Regions from separate parts of the Enterococcus sp. AZ163 genome, predicted to be linked through region 2. Evidence: riboswitches for the same ligand, from Rfam matches in the RefSeq annotation. Region 2 holds a riboswitch; each other region holds the start of a gene.
What was found. Region 2 has a riboswitch for thiamine pyrophosphate ahead of IGI46_RS11170 (thiamine-binding protein). Riboswitches for the same ligand answer to the same signal wherever they lie in the genome.
Positions count from the first base shown of each region.

Region 1: linked by a shared signal. The riboswitch ahead of thiT (energy-coupled thiamine transporter ThiT) and the one ahead of IGI46_RS11170 (thiamine-binding protein) in region 2 are both predicted to bind thiamine pyrophosphate.
Region 3: linked by a shared signal. The riboswitch ahead of thiW (energy coupling factor transporter S component ThiW) and the one ahead of IGI46_RS11170 (thiamine-binding protein) in region 2 are both predicted to bind thiamine pyrophosphate.

Region 1 covers NZ_JBIPAO010000001.1:315,735-320,093, forward strand. Annotated here, with positions in the region: gene IGI46_RS01655 (hypothetical protein) at 106-876, shown strand; gene thiT (energy-coupled thiamine transporter ThiT) at 918-1,505, opposite strand; TPP riboswitch at 1,555-1,653, opposite strand; gene IGI46_RS01665 (hypothetical protein) at 1,715-2,080, opposite strand; gene IGI46_RS01670 (low molecular weight protein-tyrosine-phosphatase) at 2,143-2,601, opposite strand; gene IGI46_RS01675 (2-hydroxyacid dehydrogenase family protein) at 2,672-3,646, shown strand; gene IGI46_RS01680 (TetR/AcrR family transcriptional regulator) at 3,637-4,206, opposite strand; gene ruvB (Holliday junction branch migration DNA helicase RuvB) at 4,211-4,359, opposite strand, start outside.
Region 2 covers NZ_JBIPAO010000001.1:2,345,252-2,349,610, forward strand. Annotated here, with positions in the region: gene IGI46_RS11155 (ABC transporter ATP-binding protein) at 1-304, opposite strand, end outside; gene IGI46_RS11160 (ABC transporter substrate-binding protein) at 297-1,307, opposite strand; gene IGI46_RS11165 (ABC transporter permease) at 1,319-2,083, opposite strand; gene IGI46_RS11170 (thiamine-binding protein) at 2,052-2,447, opposite strand; TPP riboswitch at 2,433-2,532, opposite strand; gene IGI46_RS11175 (DeoR/GlpR family DNA-binding transcription regulator) at 2,643-3,398, opposite strand; gene IGI46_RS11180 (sugar phosphate isomerase/epimerase family protein) at 3,567-4,359, shown strand, end outside.
Region 3 covers NZ_JBIPAO010000001.1:647,508-651,866, reverse strand. Annotated here, with positions in the region: gene IGI46_RS03285 (helix-turn-helix domain-containing protein) at 1-1,068, shown strand, start outside; gene gloA2 (SMU1112c/YaeR family gloxylase I-like metalloprotein) at 1,090-1,482, opposite strand; TPP riboswitch at 1,593-1,682, shown strand; gene thiW (energy coupling factor transporter S component ThiW) at 1,789-2,307, shown strand; gene IGI46_RS03270 (hydroxyethylthiazole kinase) at 2,304-3,125, shown strand; gene thiE (thiamine phosphate synthase) at 3,122-3,745, shown strand; gene IGI46_RS03260 (cupin domain-containing protein) at 3,762-4,088, shown strand; gene IGI46_RS03255 (L-fuculose-phosphate aldolase) at 4,281-4,359, shown strand, end outside.

The DNA.
Region 1 (4,359 bases), 2.0 Mb from region 2:
CAAAAGCGTTTTCAGTTGTAATGTAATTTTAAAATAAAAGAAACGAGCTTTTTTTTAATTGATAGGTTAAAATGATGATGATGACGATTTGAGAGGGTGAACAGTTTGCCAGATATGCTTTTTGTATACATTGATACAACCAGTAATGCCGTTTTTTCAAAAGGACTTTCTCCATCAGATTTTGTGGAGGGCATTGTTCATCAACCAGATCACTTGCTGTTACTGGATCCAGCAGTTGAAATTGGTGAATTTGATACACACAGTGGCTTAAAAATTATCAGTGGAACACAGGCCGTTCACCATTTTTTTACTAATAAACACTTTATTCAATCCACTGCAAATAAATGGATTGACTTTACAAATCCAGCTTTATTAAAAGAATTAACACCTTTAGAAATCTCTGAATTATTATATTTTGGTCATATGCGGACCCATTTGCACTCACCATTCTTTTATAAATTGCAAAATAATTTTGTTTACTTCAATTTGGGCAGCGAAACTTTGCGAGTATATTACCGTTACTTAGATGAATTTTACCGAATTCTAGCCAATAAAATTACTCGTATCGCACTAGAAAAAGTCAATGACAAACGTTCTTTCTTCCGCAAAGGCGCCTCTGTTGCTCACTTAGATGGAGAAATCTTGAAAGATTTGTATCCGATCTTTCAAGAAGGAGCTGTTTTCTGTTTTTCACAAGCTAAGCTTGAAAATAAACTTTATCGCGTACCAATTTATTTATCTGACGAAAAAGGTTGGCGCAAACACCAACCTACTTATAAACAAGATCAAAAAATGGGGACATTAACTTATGACCTTGGTCGCCAAAAATGGAGCTTGTCGTTGGAGAAAGATGATTTAGCCTTTGCCTTTCGCTAAAAAACCACTTTTATCATAACTGACAAAAGTGGTTTTTTCGTTTATCTACTTTTTATTTCCAATTTAGCGGCATCACGAGGTAAAAATAGCTGTGGTACCTTTTTTACAGCAATTATTGTAATTGTCGCTGTAAAAATTCCGGTGGCTATCCCACTGGCACCATTCATGATAAGAGAAAACATCCACGGGTTCATTCCCCATAATGCATAGCTACCCCAAAAGACTACGCCGGCAATAAAGTGCCAAAAGAATCGAGCCCCAGTCCCGGCCAAACTGCCTAAAATAATATTTTTTGTTACTTCTCGAGAGTTATTGTTCAGTAAAGCTTGTTGAACTTTGGTTGCATAAATCCCGGCAAAACCAGCAAAGGTAAATGCTATCGGGTATTCAATTAATACTTGTGAGAGACTTAAATAGTAAACATCTCCTGCTGGAAAATGTAGGATTCCCCAAATGAATGCTGATAACAGAGCGGGTCTTAATCCCCGTCTCAGAGCAAAAATTGTTAATGGGATCATTCCTAATGAGATTGTGAAACTGCTGCCGATGTTAGTGGGAATCAGCGAAAGCATAAAAGCTAATGCAGCTACAATTGTTCCTTCCACCATAATTCTCGTTTTGTTGTGCATAAAAAAACTCCTCCTTTTGAACATACAGTTCACAAAGGAGAAGTAAATATATTTACTTCATCACAATTCCTACGCTCGCATGACCGATACAGGTACTAGGGTTTAGAGTGTCCTCATTCTCAGCCCGAAGGCTCCCCTTTGTGACAGTATTATTCTTTTAGTATTTTTTACTCTTATAGTATAGCACACTATTTACCTAATACAAACAATTAACGTGATACTCGCTCCTGATCGCCGTTAGGTGCCAACGTAGTCACCTTCTTTATACGATCTACCGTCAGCATTTGCAATTGATTATCTTGCGTACGAACAACTAAAGAATCATTGCCAATCGCTTTAGGCAGCCAACCTGAGACGGTTTCATATTTTTCCGAATCTTTTTCATTCTGTACTTGCAAAACAACTAAACTATTGTGTAAGGCAGCTGTTTTGAGTTGACTCATTATCGTTTGATTCGCCTGCTCTTGTGCACGTTTATCAGCAGAATCATTTAGAAAATCAGACAAAAAACGGAAGGATGAACTAGAAAAGGCCTTAATTAAATTTTTTTTAGCTTTTTCAGGTATCTTCTTCATGTCAGTTTCCTCCTTGGCTGTACTCTGATTTTACTTAAAATTGAGCAAAATTACAATAAAAACTACTCTCCAAAAAAAGTTAACCAGTATGGCAAACCTTCTTCAATTAAACTATAGGTTTCGTCAAAATCACCAGTATACCAAGGATCAGGAATTCCTTGGCCTTTTTTTTCAGGGACTAAGTCTAAATACAAATGAATTTTCCTATGTGTCCCTTCCGGTGCTAAGAGCATTAAATCCTCCACATTTTCACGATCCATTCCAATGATATAATCCGCGCGGTAGAAATCATCCGTTGTTATTTGACGTGCCCTTATACCTTTCGAGCTGATACCGTGCGCTTTTAAGATTTTTTGCGTACCGTGATGAGGAGAATTACCAACTTCCCAACGACTAGTTGCTGCTGAATCTACAGTAAATTCTGCCGATTCGCTCCGTTGTTCAAATTGATTCCGAAACATAGCTTCCGCCATTGGTGAGCGACAAATATTACCCATACATACAAAAAGAATTGATTTCATTAAATTGCCTCCTTCAAGCTAAAAAAATAATTTCGTGCTATATTCTATACATAGAAATGAGGTTGATACTATGAGTCGTATTTTTCTTTCTGCCAAAATTCCAACAAGGGGCACTAAGTTACTGGATGAAGCAGACTTAGATTACGAAATTTTTGAAAATGAAGGCGTGATTCCAAAAAAAGAACTCTTAGAAAAAGTTCAAGATTGCCAAGTATTGATTTGTCCGTTATCAACAACTGTAGACCGAGACATCATCGATCAAGCACCACATTTGCGTTTAATTGCCAATTTTGGCGCTGGTTTTAATAATATCGATACCGCTTATGCTAAGGAAAAGGGAATCTATGTAACCAATACTCCGGTTGTTTCGACTAATGCCACTGCTGAACTCACCGCTGGACTGATTATTTCCTTGTCCCGGAGAATTGCTGAAGGTGATCGCTTAATGCATGGCATCGGATTTGATGGCTGGGCTCCCCTTTTCTTCTTGGGACATGAGTTAAAAGACAAAACTTTAGGCATCATAGGCATGGGAAAAATTGGTCAGTCACTTGCAGAGAAAATGAACGCTTTTGGCATGAAAATTATTTACAGCCAACGGCATCAATTACCCGCTGAACAAGAACAAGCTCTTAATGCACAATTTCGCACCCAAGAAGAGGTCATCCAACAAGCAGATGTTCTCACTTTGCACGCACCTTTAACAGATGAAACACATCACTTATTAAATTATCAGACCTTTGAAAAAATGAAAAACTCGGCCTTTGTCATTAATGCTGCTCGCGGCCCTTTAATTGACGAAGAAGAACTGGTTCAAGCCTTAACTGAAAATAAAATTGCTGGTGCCGCACTGGACGTTTATGAGTTTGAACCCGAAGTAACAGAGGCTTTAAAACAATTTGATAACGTATTATTAACTCCTCATATCGGTAATGCTAGTGTGGAGGCGCGGGATCAAATGGCTGAAATCGTAGTAAAAAATGCCATTGCCAATATCCAAGGTAAAACTTTAAAATATATTGTTAATGACCTACCTCAGGATTGATCCTGTTCATACAAACGATACGCAAAAAACTCAATATCTTTAGCAAATCGGAACAGTTGAGCCGCAATGGCGATCGGCTGTTCTTTTGCGTTAGTCAACAACCAATCAGTTAAAATCCCGCCACAACCATACGCCAAAAATCGCGCATAAAAATCTTTGTCTGTATTAGACAGCACACCATCTTGATCTACATCTTCAAACAGTCGAATAAATAAACTTTTGGCTAATCCGATAAATTCTTTTGACAGAATCTCCGGATCAGCTTGCACTGTATTTAAATAGAATTGATGAAATTGCTGCATTTCCTTCAACATCTTTAGTACTGCTTCTTCCCAATTTTCAATAGTTACCCCTGAAGACATTAAATAATTGAGTCCACATTGATAGTAAGCATAGCGCAGCAGTGCTCGTTTATCTTTGAAATGATAATAGAAGTTTTGACGGTTCACATTAGCCGCCTGACTAATCTCTTGCACAGTGAGCTTTTCAAAAGGACGCGTTAAACATAGCTGAACTAAAGCATTGACTAACTGTTCTTTGGCTCGATTGTTTACCGCCATATCTTTACCTCTGTTCTATCGGATCGACTGGATAATTAAAATGTTCATAAGCCATCGGTGTAACCACGCGCCCACGCGGCGTACGCTTCATGAAACCTTTTTGAATTAAATACGGTTCATACATATCCTCTACTGTTTCACGTTCTTCACCAA
Region 2 (4,359 bases):
CTCCCTGTAAAATCAATGGCAAAGTGATGTTTTCTTCGATTGTTTTGTATGGAAGAAGTAAATCTTTTTGGAGCATATAGGAAACCTTTCCTGGCATATCAATGACGGATTCTCCATCTAACAAGACCTCACCGCTACTGGGGGTTAAAAGACCGGCAATAATGTTAAAAAGCGTTGACTTTCCAACTCCGCTCGGACCGATGATACTGATGATTTCATGATCGAGCACATGGAGATTCAAATGGTGCAAGACTAGTTTTTCTGAAAAATATTTTGACACATCTTTGACTTCTAGCTTAATCATTCTGCTCACTCGGTAGATAATCATTGGTAAATCCTGTATTTTCAGGAATTTCTTTATCAATTAGTTGGTTTTTTCCTAACCAGGTATAAAAATCATTCCAGCGCTGCGAATCAATATATCCCCATCTATCTTCGTCGGCACGATATTGTTCGGACAACCATTTTTGACTTGCCAGAACTAGGTCTTTGTTCAACTCAGGTGCCTCTTCGACTAAAATATCGGCAGCTTCCTCGGGCGACTCAATGGCGAACTCGTAACCTTTTTCAGCGGCTTTTAGGAATTTCTTCGCCACATCTCCATGCTCCTTTAAGAAGTTGTCGTTTGAGATAATTACAGGCGTATAATAGTCAAACACCGGATTCAAATCCTTAAAATAAAAGTAATCAATTGGGACACCTTCGCTTTCAGCAGAAACGCCACCCCAGCCGTAGAAAACCCAGATAGCATCCGCTTGTTTTTCCTTCAATGCCATCGGTTCATCCACAATATTATTCGGAATCAAATTAACTTTTTCAAAATCACCGCCGTCTTTTTCCATTACGTTGGCGATAGTGGCTTGCTCAACAGGTGAATCCCATGTAGCATAGGTTTTGCCTTCCAATCCTTTAGGTCGGTCAATACCTTCACCCTTAAGAGACATGATACCAGACGTATTATGCTGTAAAATAGTCGCTACAGCTGTGATTGGTAGTGAATCATCTGAAGCATAGCTCGGTGCTAGCGAATCTTGAGCGCTAATTCCAAATTGAGCTTTGCCACTCGCTACGATTGCGGAGGCATCTCCATCAGAGGGTTGCACAATTTCAACATCCAATCCTTCTTCTTCAAAATAACCTTTTTGTTGTGCTACGTATAGTCCTGTATGGTTGGTATTAGGTGTCCAATCTAACACAAACGTAATTTTTTCCAACTCTTTGTTTTCTGTTGCGCTTTGCTCATTGCTACATGCTCCTAGAACCAATAAACTACTCAAAGCAACTAATGCTCTCCACTTTACCTTCATTTTTACTCCTCCTATACTTCTTTTTTCCAGGGCATAGCCAATTTTTCTGCCAAATTGACCAATGCCATCAGTAATAAACTAATTAATGAAATCAAAAAAATTACTGCAAACATCTTGTCAAAATCATAAGATTTTCGTACTCGTGTCATATAGACACCTAATCCTTCAAAGCCGCCCAGCCATTCTGAGATAACCGCACCAATTACTGCATAAGTCACAGCGATTTTTAGAGCAGAAAAAAAATCACCAAGACTTGCGGGAATCTTGATATGCCAGAAAATTTGTCTGCGATTTGCTCCCATCGAACGTAATAGCCGCAATTCATCCTGATCAACAGAAGAAAAGCCATTCAACATAGCAACGGATACTGGGAAAAACACAGTGATGACAATCAAAACAACCTTTGGTAAAACGCCAAAACCAAACCAGATTGTCAATAAGGGTGCAATAGCAACAGTGGGAACAGTTTGCGTTAAAATCAGCAGGGGATAGATAGCTTTTTTCACTCTTTCGAAGTTATCCATAAAAATTGCAACTGCGATCCCCAGTGACATTCCTAAAAATAAACCTAATAACGCTTCGATCAATGTGATTCTGGAATGGAACAATAGTAAATCAAAATCATTGATAAAGGCCTGACCAACCTGTAAAGGAGAAGGGAGCATGAACGTTGGAATCCATCCTAACGAACTAACACCTTGCCACACCATAAGAAGGACGAGTACCGAAACACCAGAGTAGAGGTTAATGCTGGTGCTTTTTCGTCTTTTCTTCAATCCCAAACACATCTCCTTCAGGTTTGTAAGTGATTTTTACATAAGCAGATACGCCTTGAGATCCCGCTTTAATTGCAATCAGTTGACAGTTTTTGACGATCTCCATCAATTCATCATAATTTCCCTCAATACTTGTTTCAAACGCCCCAACCTGATAAGTCAATCCTGTGCTTGCTATATAAGCGATTACTTCATCAACAACACGAACAACTTCTGATTCACCTTCTACTTTTGGTAGTACTTGAATTGCGATACCTGCTTCCATTTTTCTTCCTCTTTTCTTGAAATTAATTAAAATAAAAAGGCATTTTCCCCAATAGAGAAAATGCCTAAAATAACCAAAAATGATTCTTTTTTTTGACATGCTCCCTACGCTGGTCTTAACCAACAGGTTCAAAGGGTCAGGTTTTTAACCTTCTCAACGCTTGTGCGTCCCCCTGCATCTTTATTTAATTGTTTTTAATAATACATTTCTTTGATTTGTTCGTCAACATACTTTTGAAAATCAGTAAAACAAAAAACGATTAAAAACGATAAACGGGTTTTAATCATTTTTGTTTTATACTTGATGAATGTCTAGATCTAGATTGTAATAAGGTTCCAAGATAGCATTATTAATTCCTTTTTCCGTAACAATAGTATCTAAAGAAGTAGCACTATCAACAAAGAAAGTTGAAGTTGTGCCAATTTTTTCTTTCGTTACAATACCGATTTTATGAGAACTTTGTTGAAGCAATTGTTTTTTTATTGCAGCTTCTTCAAATGATGGGACAGTGATCCCTTTTTCAATATCGATTGAAGAGATACCCAGTATACACAGCTCGATATTGATACCTTCAATTGCTTTTAATGTAGCAGAGCCTTTTAATACTTTAGAATGTTTATCCAACTCACCAGGCAACAAATTGATGGTAATATGCTCATGATCGCATAATGCTAATGCAATCGTAGGGCTATTGGTGATAACTATCCCACTATAATCGTTAGGAATGTTCTCTGCGAAAAAAAGATTCGTTGTACCACTATCAATGTAGATTACTTTTTTTCCATCAATTAGTGATGCTGCTTTTTTGGCTAGCATTTTTTTGCTGACTGAGTGTTGATCAATTCGGTGCTCAAATGGCAGGTTGGTGTTATCCAATCTTAGCGCGCCACCGTGAACGCGTTGGACAAGTCCAAGCTTAGCTAGTTCTTGAAGATCTTTTCGAATTGTATCTTCCGTTACCTCTAATTCTTTGGTGAGATCGTTTACTAAAACTTTACCTTCTGCCTCTATTTTGCTCAAAATATATTTGTGGCGTTCGCTTTTTAACATTATTTTCTCCTTTAATCGAAATTTATTGATTTTTATCGTTTTCCATTGTATAATGATAGCATAAAGAAATCGATTAATTACTGACACGTGCTATTTTAATCCATATTTCTTTTGTTGTACACCTAATGTTAGCGCTTAAAAGAAATCAACTTGGAGGATGATGCAGTTATGAAGTTTGGAATATTTTCAAAAGTTTTTCTGAAGTACCCGTTGGACGACGCTTTGAAGAAAATTGCTGGTTTGGGTTTTGAGAGCATTCAATTTAATTTTGCTAATGTTGGTCTACCTAGTTTACCACAGTCTGTAGAGAAACATATTTTAGAGAATATTAAGGACTCTTGTGAAAAAAATGGGGTTGATATTGCCGTCATATCCGGTACGTTTAACACTTTAGAGTTAGATGAGACCAAAAGGAAAGAAAATTTAGCTGGATTTGAAACGGTTGTAAAATCTGCAAAAATGCTAGGCGTTCCTTTTGTTTCTATATCAACAGGTAGCTTTAATCAAGAAGACTTTTGGAGTCCTCATCCTGATAATCATACTGAGAAAGCTTGGGAGGTACTTAGCAAGTCTATCGAAGCTATGCTCAAAGTAGCTGAAGAAAACAACGTCACCATCGTTTTTGAACCAGAGCAGGCAAATGTCGTTAGCTCAGCAGAAGATTCTTTGCGCTTGATTAATCTATTCGACTCTAAACATCTAAGAGTGCTGTATGATCCGGCTAACATCGTGACAATAAAAGATGCTGACAATCAATTAGAAAAAATAGAACGTACACTTGAGCAACTCAAAGATGTAATCTCGCTAGCTCACTGCAAAGACGCTCTTGTGACTGATAAAGAAATCAAATTTGCTCCCGTTGGAAAAGGTACCATTCCATTGGTGGAATACTTAAGGAAACTAACTAAGTTTTATGACGGGCCAATTATTATGCATGGATTAGAAGAAGAAGACATTGAAT
Region 3 (4,359 bases), 1.7 Mb from region 2:
CATTTTTACTATCGCTATTTTATTGAAAAGCAAAATGCCTTTGAGAATATTTTGCCTATGCTGAAGGATTACCAATTCAATGCTATCGAGCAGTTCGTGGTTGAGTTCATTGAAGAAAACAACCTGTATAAAAAATATATCTTTCAAAAGCGCCTGATTTATACGATTTATGTCAGTTTATGGCGTATAAAGAATCGCCATGCGTATCCACCATCAGAGTTACGTAAAACAGGTTTTGTTGTTCCAGCTAAGCCATACTATGATGCGCTGAGCAAGACAGCCTATGAGTTATTCCGCATACGAATGACTGATGAAATTATGCAAGATTGTATGTGGCTGGTATATGCGGATGTGGTTGTTTTTAGTAATGAGCATCGAAAGCTAGCATTGTCTGACAACTTACTTTATCAGGATTTGTACGCCAAACATTATGAGTTGGCTGAAAGCTTTAACGAGCTGTCAGGTGGGAAAATGAGCAAGCAGCGGTTAATTAATATGGCTTCCGTATTATCGAATGACCATTATCTCTATGATCAAGCCGGTTCATTTATCTCGATTTTGCGTCGAAGCCGGGATACTTTCCTTGAGATGACAGCGATCATGTATCAAAAACCAATTGAGCGAGTGTCCAACATTGTTCAGGATTTTGTAGATAAATATAAAATGTATCGCGAAAAAGATTTTATCATGAATTATATCTATCTGCTTTTGACAGCAGAAGTAGATAGCTTACAGATGCTAGTCGAACAAGATCAGACCATTCGACTCCTGCTCTTATCCGATTTGACGCCGACAGAAGAATCGTTTTTAGCCAAGCATATCCGACGAATTGTTCATGGTAATTTTGACATTTCATACTTTGAGAACGTGGTCGATCATAAGCATGGAATGTACGAAGAAATGTTTCAATATGATGGACTGATTACTACGGGGTCAGTGGAGGGGATTCCTGATGATTTCCCGGTTATTGTAATGGACCCATATGTTACGCCAAAGGCTTTAGTAGTCATCCAAAATTTAGTAAATGATCTCTCCCTGGAAAAAGAATTAGGGAAGAAAATCGAATAAGGCCAGCAGCTTTTGCTGACTTTATTCATGTAATTCTAAAGGCAAGCCGTCAGGGTCGAAGAAGAAGGTCATTTTTTCACCAGTAAATGCATCGATGCGGATGGGTTCACAGGCGACTCCGCAGCTTTCTAAGTAAGCGATCGTTTCTTCAATGGCATCTGTTTTAAAAGCTAAATGACGTAAACCGCTAGCCTCAGGATAGCTTGGGCGTTTTGGTGGACCTTGCAGAGCAAAGATTTCCAATTCAGCACCATTAGCCAGCTGCAAATCCAATTTATAGTCCTGACGTTCCTCTCGATAGTTTTCTCTTAAGATGGGAAGCTTCAGAATATTCACGTAAAAGTTGCGAGCTTTTTGGTAATCAGAAACAATTATCGCAATATGATGGATTGTGGAAAATGTTGGCTCTTGCATAAAAAGCTCCTTTCTATGTGGTAAGGATAGCACAGCTTTTAGGATAAATCTGCTGAGATACCTGTTAGAATGAAAAAAACTATGCTATACTTTAACCACAATTTCATAAATAGAAACATTTGGGGTGCTGCAAAGCTGAGATTATACCCATGGAACCTGAAACAGTTAGAACTGGCGCAGGGAAATGTCATACAACCATGAATCTCGCCCGTCCATTTATTTGGTCGGGCTTTTTTTAAGACTCCTCTTGCTTCTATTTAGTGAGGAGTCTTTTTTGTTTTTGAAGATAAGGAAGGATGTTGAAGGTTGCAAAGAGAGAAGCTGCAGAAAATGATGTTGTTGGCAATGATGATTGCTCTAGATGTAGTTTTGTCGCCACTTTTCCGAGTAGAGGGGATGGCGCCGATGTCGAGTGTGATGAATGTGCTGGCAGGGGGATTACTAGGGCCTTTATATGGAACCTTGATGGCACTGTGCTGTGGAATTATCCGAATGTTGTTGTTGGGAATTCCACCATTGGCATTAACAGGTGCCGTTTTTGGGGCATTTTTAGCTGGACTATTGTATCGAATGACCAATAATTTATACGGAGCTATTTTGGGAGAAATTATCGGAACGGGAATTATTGGTTCGTTACTATCGTATCCAGTAATGGTCTTGTTTACCGGAAGTCAGCAGGGAATGTACTGGCTGATTTACACCCCTAGATTTGTCGGGGCTACCTTGATTGGATCGCTGGTCGCCTACTTTGTATGGAAGCTTTTGTATCGGGTGCCTGTATTTAAAAGATGTCAGCAATTATTTTTGAGGAGTGAGCAAGCATGAACGGATTATCTGAAATGGTCAAAACAATATTTCCTTTAGCAACATCACCGTTGGTTCAGTGCATTACCAATGAAATTACCTGTGAGTCAATGGCAAATGCTTTATTATACATCGGTGCTAAACCGGTAATGGCAGATGATGCCCGTGAATTTCCAGCCTTTTTCCAGCAAACAGACAGTTTATTGTTGAATTTAGGTCATATTTCGCCACAGCGAGAAGCCAATATTTTAGAAGCCAGCCGTTTTGCTGAGGAGAATCATAAGCCGACGGTGATTGATGTGGTTGGCTTGGCAGCCAGTCCTTTGCGAGCAGAGCTGACTCAGCAATTAATGAAAAAGCAGCCTGAGGTAGTGAAGGGGAATATCTCTGAGATGCGGGCATTATGTATGTTGGAAAGCCATGGACGAGGGGTTGACGGGAGTTCGTTGGATCAATCGGAAGCAGCGCTAAAAGAATTAACAGCAGCGCTGGAAGTCTTAGCCGCCGAGTATCCACACACGACTTTTCTTGCTACAGGCGCAGTAGATGTGGTTGTAAATCAGACGACTAATTGTTTGCTGCAAAATGGTGTGTCTGAGCTTGACTGTTTTACCGGAACTGGAGATATCGTGGGGGCTTTAATTGCGGCATTATTAGGGATAGGATTAGAAGCTTTTCCGGCGGTTGCAGCAGCAGTAAGTTATTTTAATTGCTGCGGTGAAAAGGCGAAGGAGCTGGTGCCAGAGGGCTTGGCTGATTTTCGTCAAGCCACATTGAACCAATTGTCACTATTGATGAATCAGGAATGGTACAAACAAGTGAAGGGGATAATACGATGAAAAAAGAGCTGCTAACACTCTATCTAGTTACTGGACGTTATGATTTCACAGAGGAACAGTTTTTAACTATCATTGAAGAGGCTTGCCAGAATGGAGTGACCCTTGTTCAGCTGCGGGAGAAGGAATTATCTACGTACGACTTTTATCAACTAGCTTTAAAGGTAAAAGAAGTTACGTCACGCTATCGTGTTCCTTTGATTATCAACGATCGCTTAGATATCTGTTTAGCTGTCGATGCCGATGGATTGCACATTGGGGATGACGAGCTTCCTGTGTCGGTAGCGCGCTATTTATTGGGACCAGATAAGTTTCTAGGGGTATCAGCTAAGACACTGGAACGAAGCCTAGAAGCCCAGTCAGAAGGGGCTGACTATTTAGGAGTTGGAGCAATCTTTCCTACACAGACGAAAGATTCTCAATTGACACCCATTGTTACGTTAAAAGAGATTACGAAGTCAACGGCTTTGCCAGTAGTAGCCATTGGCGGGATTAACTTAGAAAATCTTTCAGCGCTGACTGATTCAGGGATTGCTGGTATATCAATAGTCAGCGAGATTATGAAAGCAAACAATGTCCCTCAAAGGGTTCAGCAGCTGCGAACTGCGGCGGAGGCATTATAAATTAGGAGGATGTCTCATGATTAGTTATCAAAAGGATCAAGTATTCCAACAAGTAGATGAAAATACTGAGCGCTGTGTAGTAACGCATAGTGAGGAAATAATGGCTGTTCGCGTTCGTTTTACGGAAGTTGCTGAGGAGACTGCCTTGCACAGTCATCCTGAAGAACAGGTAACATATATCGTAAAAGGAAAATTCCAATTTTTTGAAGAGAATCAAGAATATTTAGTAGGTCCTGGCGATTTCCTCCGATTTGAATCGGATGTTCGTCATGGATGTATTCCATTAGAAGCTGGATCAGAATTAATCGATACCTTTACACCGATTCGCAAAGATTTTTTGTAAAACTATTAAACACAAAGCAGTGAAAAAGACGATTTTATTTGTCTTTTTCACTGCTTTTTTTCAGATACTTCATCATAAAATACGTAGAACGTACCAGTGAATAACTGCAATTTGTTTATATTTGGTCTGAAAACGTATTCAAAAGGATGCGAATTTTTATTAGACTATGGATACACAAAGGGGGAGTAAATCGTGTTGATGGAGCAGCAAAGAAAACAAATTGTAGAGTACGGTAAACGACTGATTACTAGTGGGTTAACTAAGGGTACAG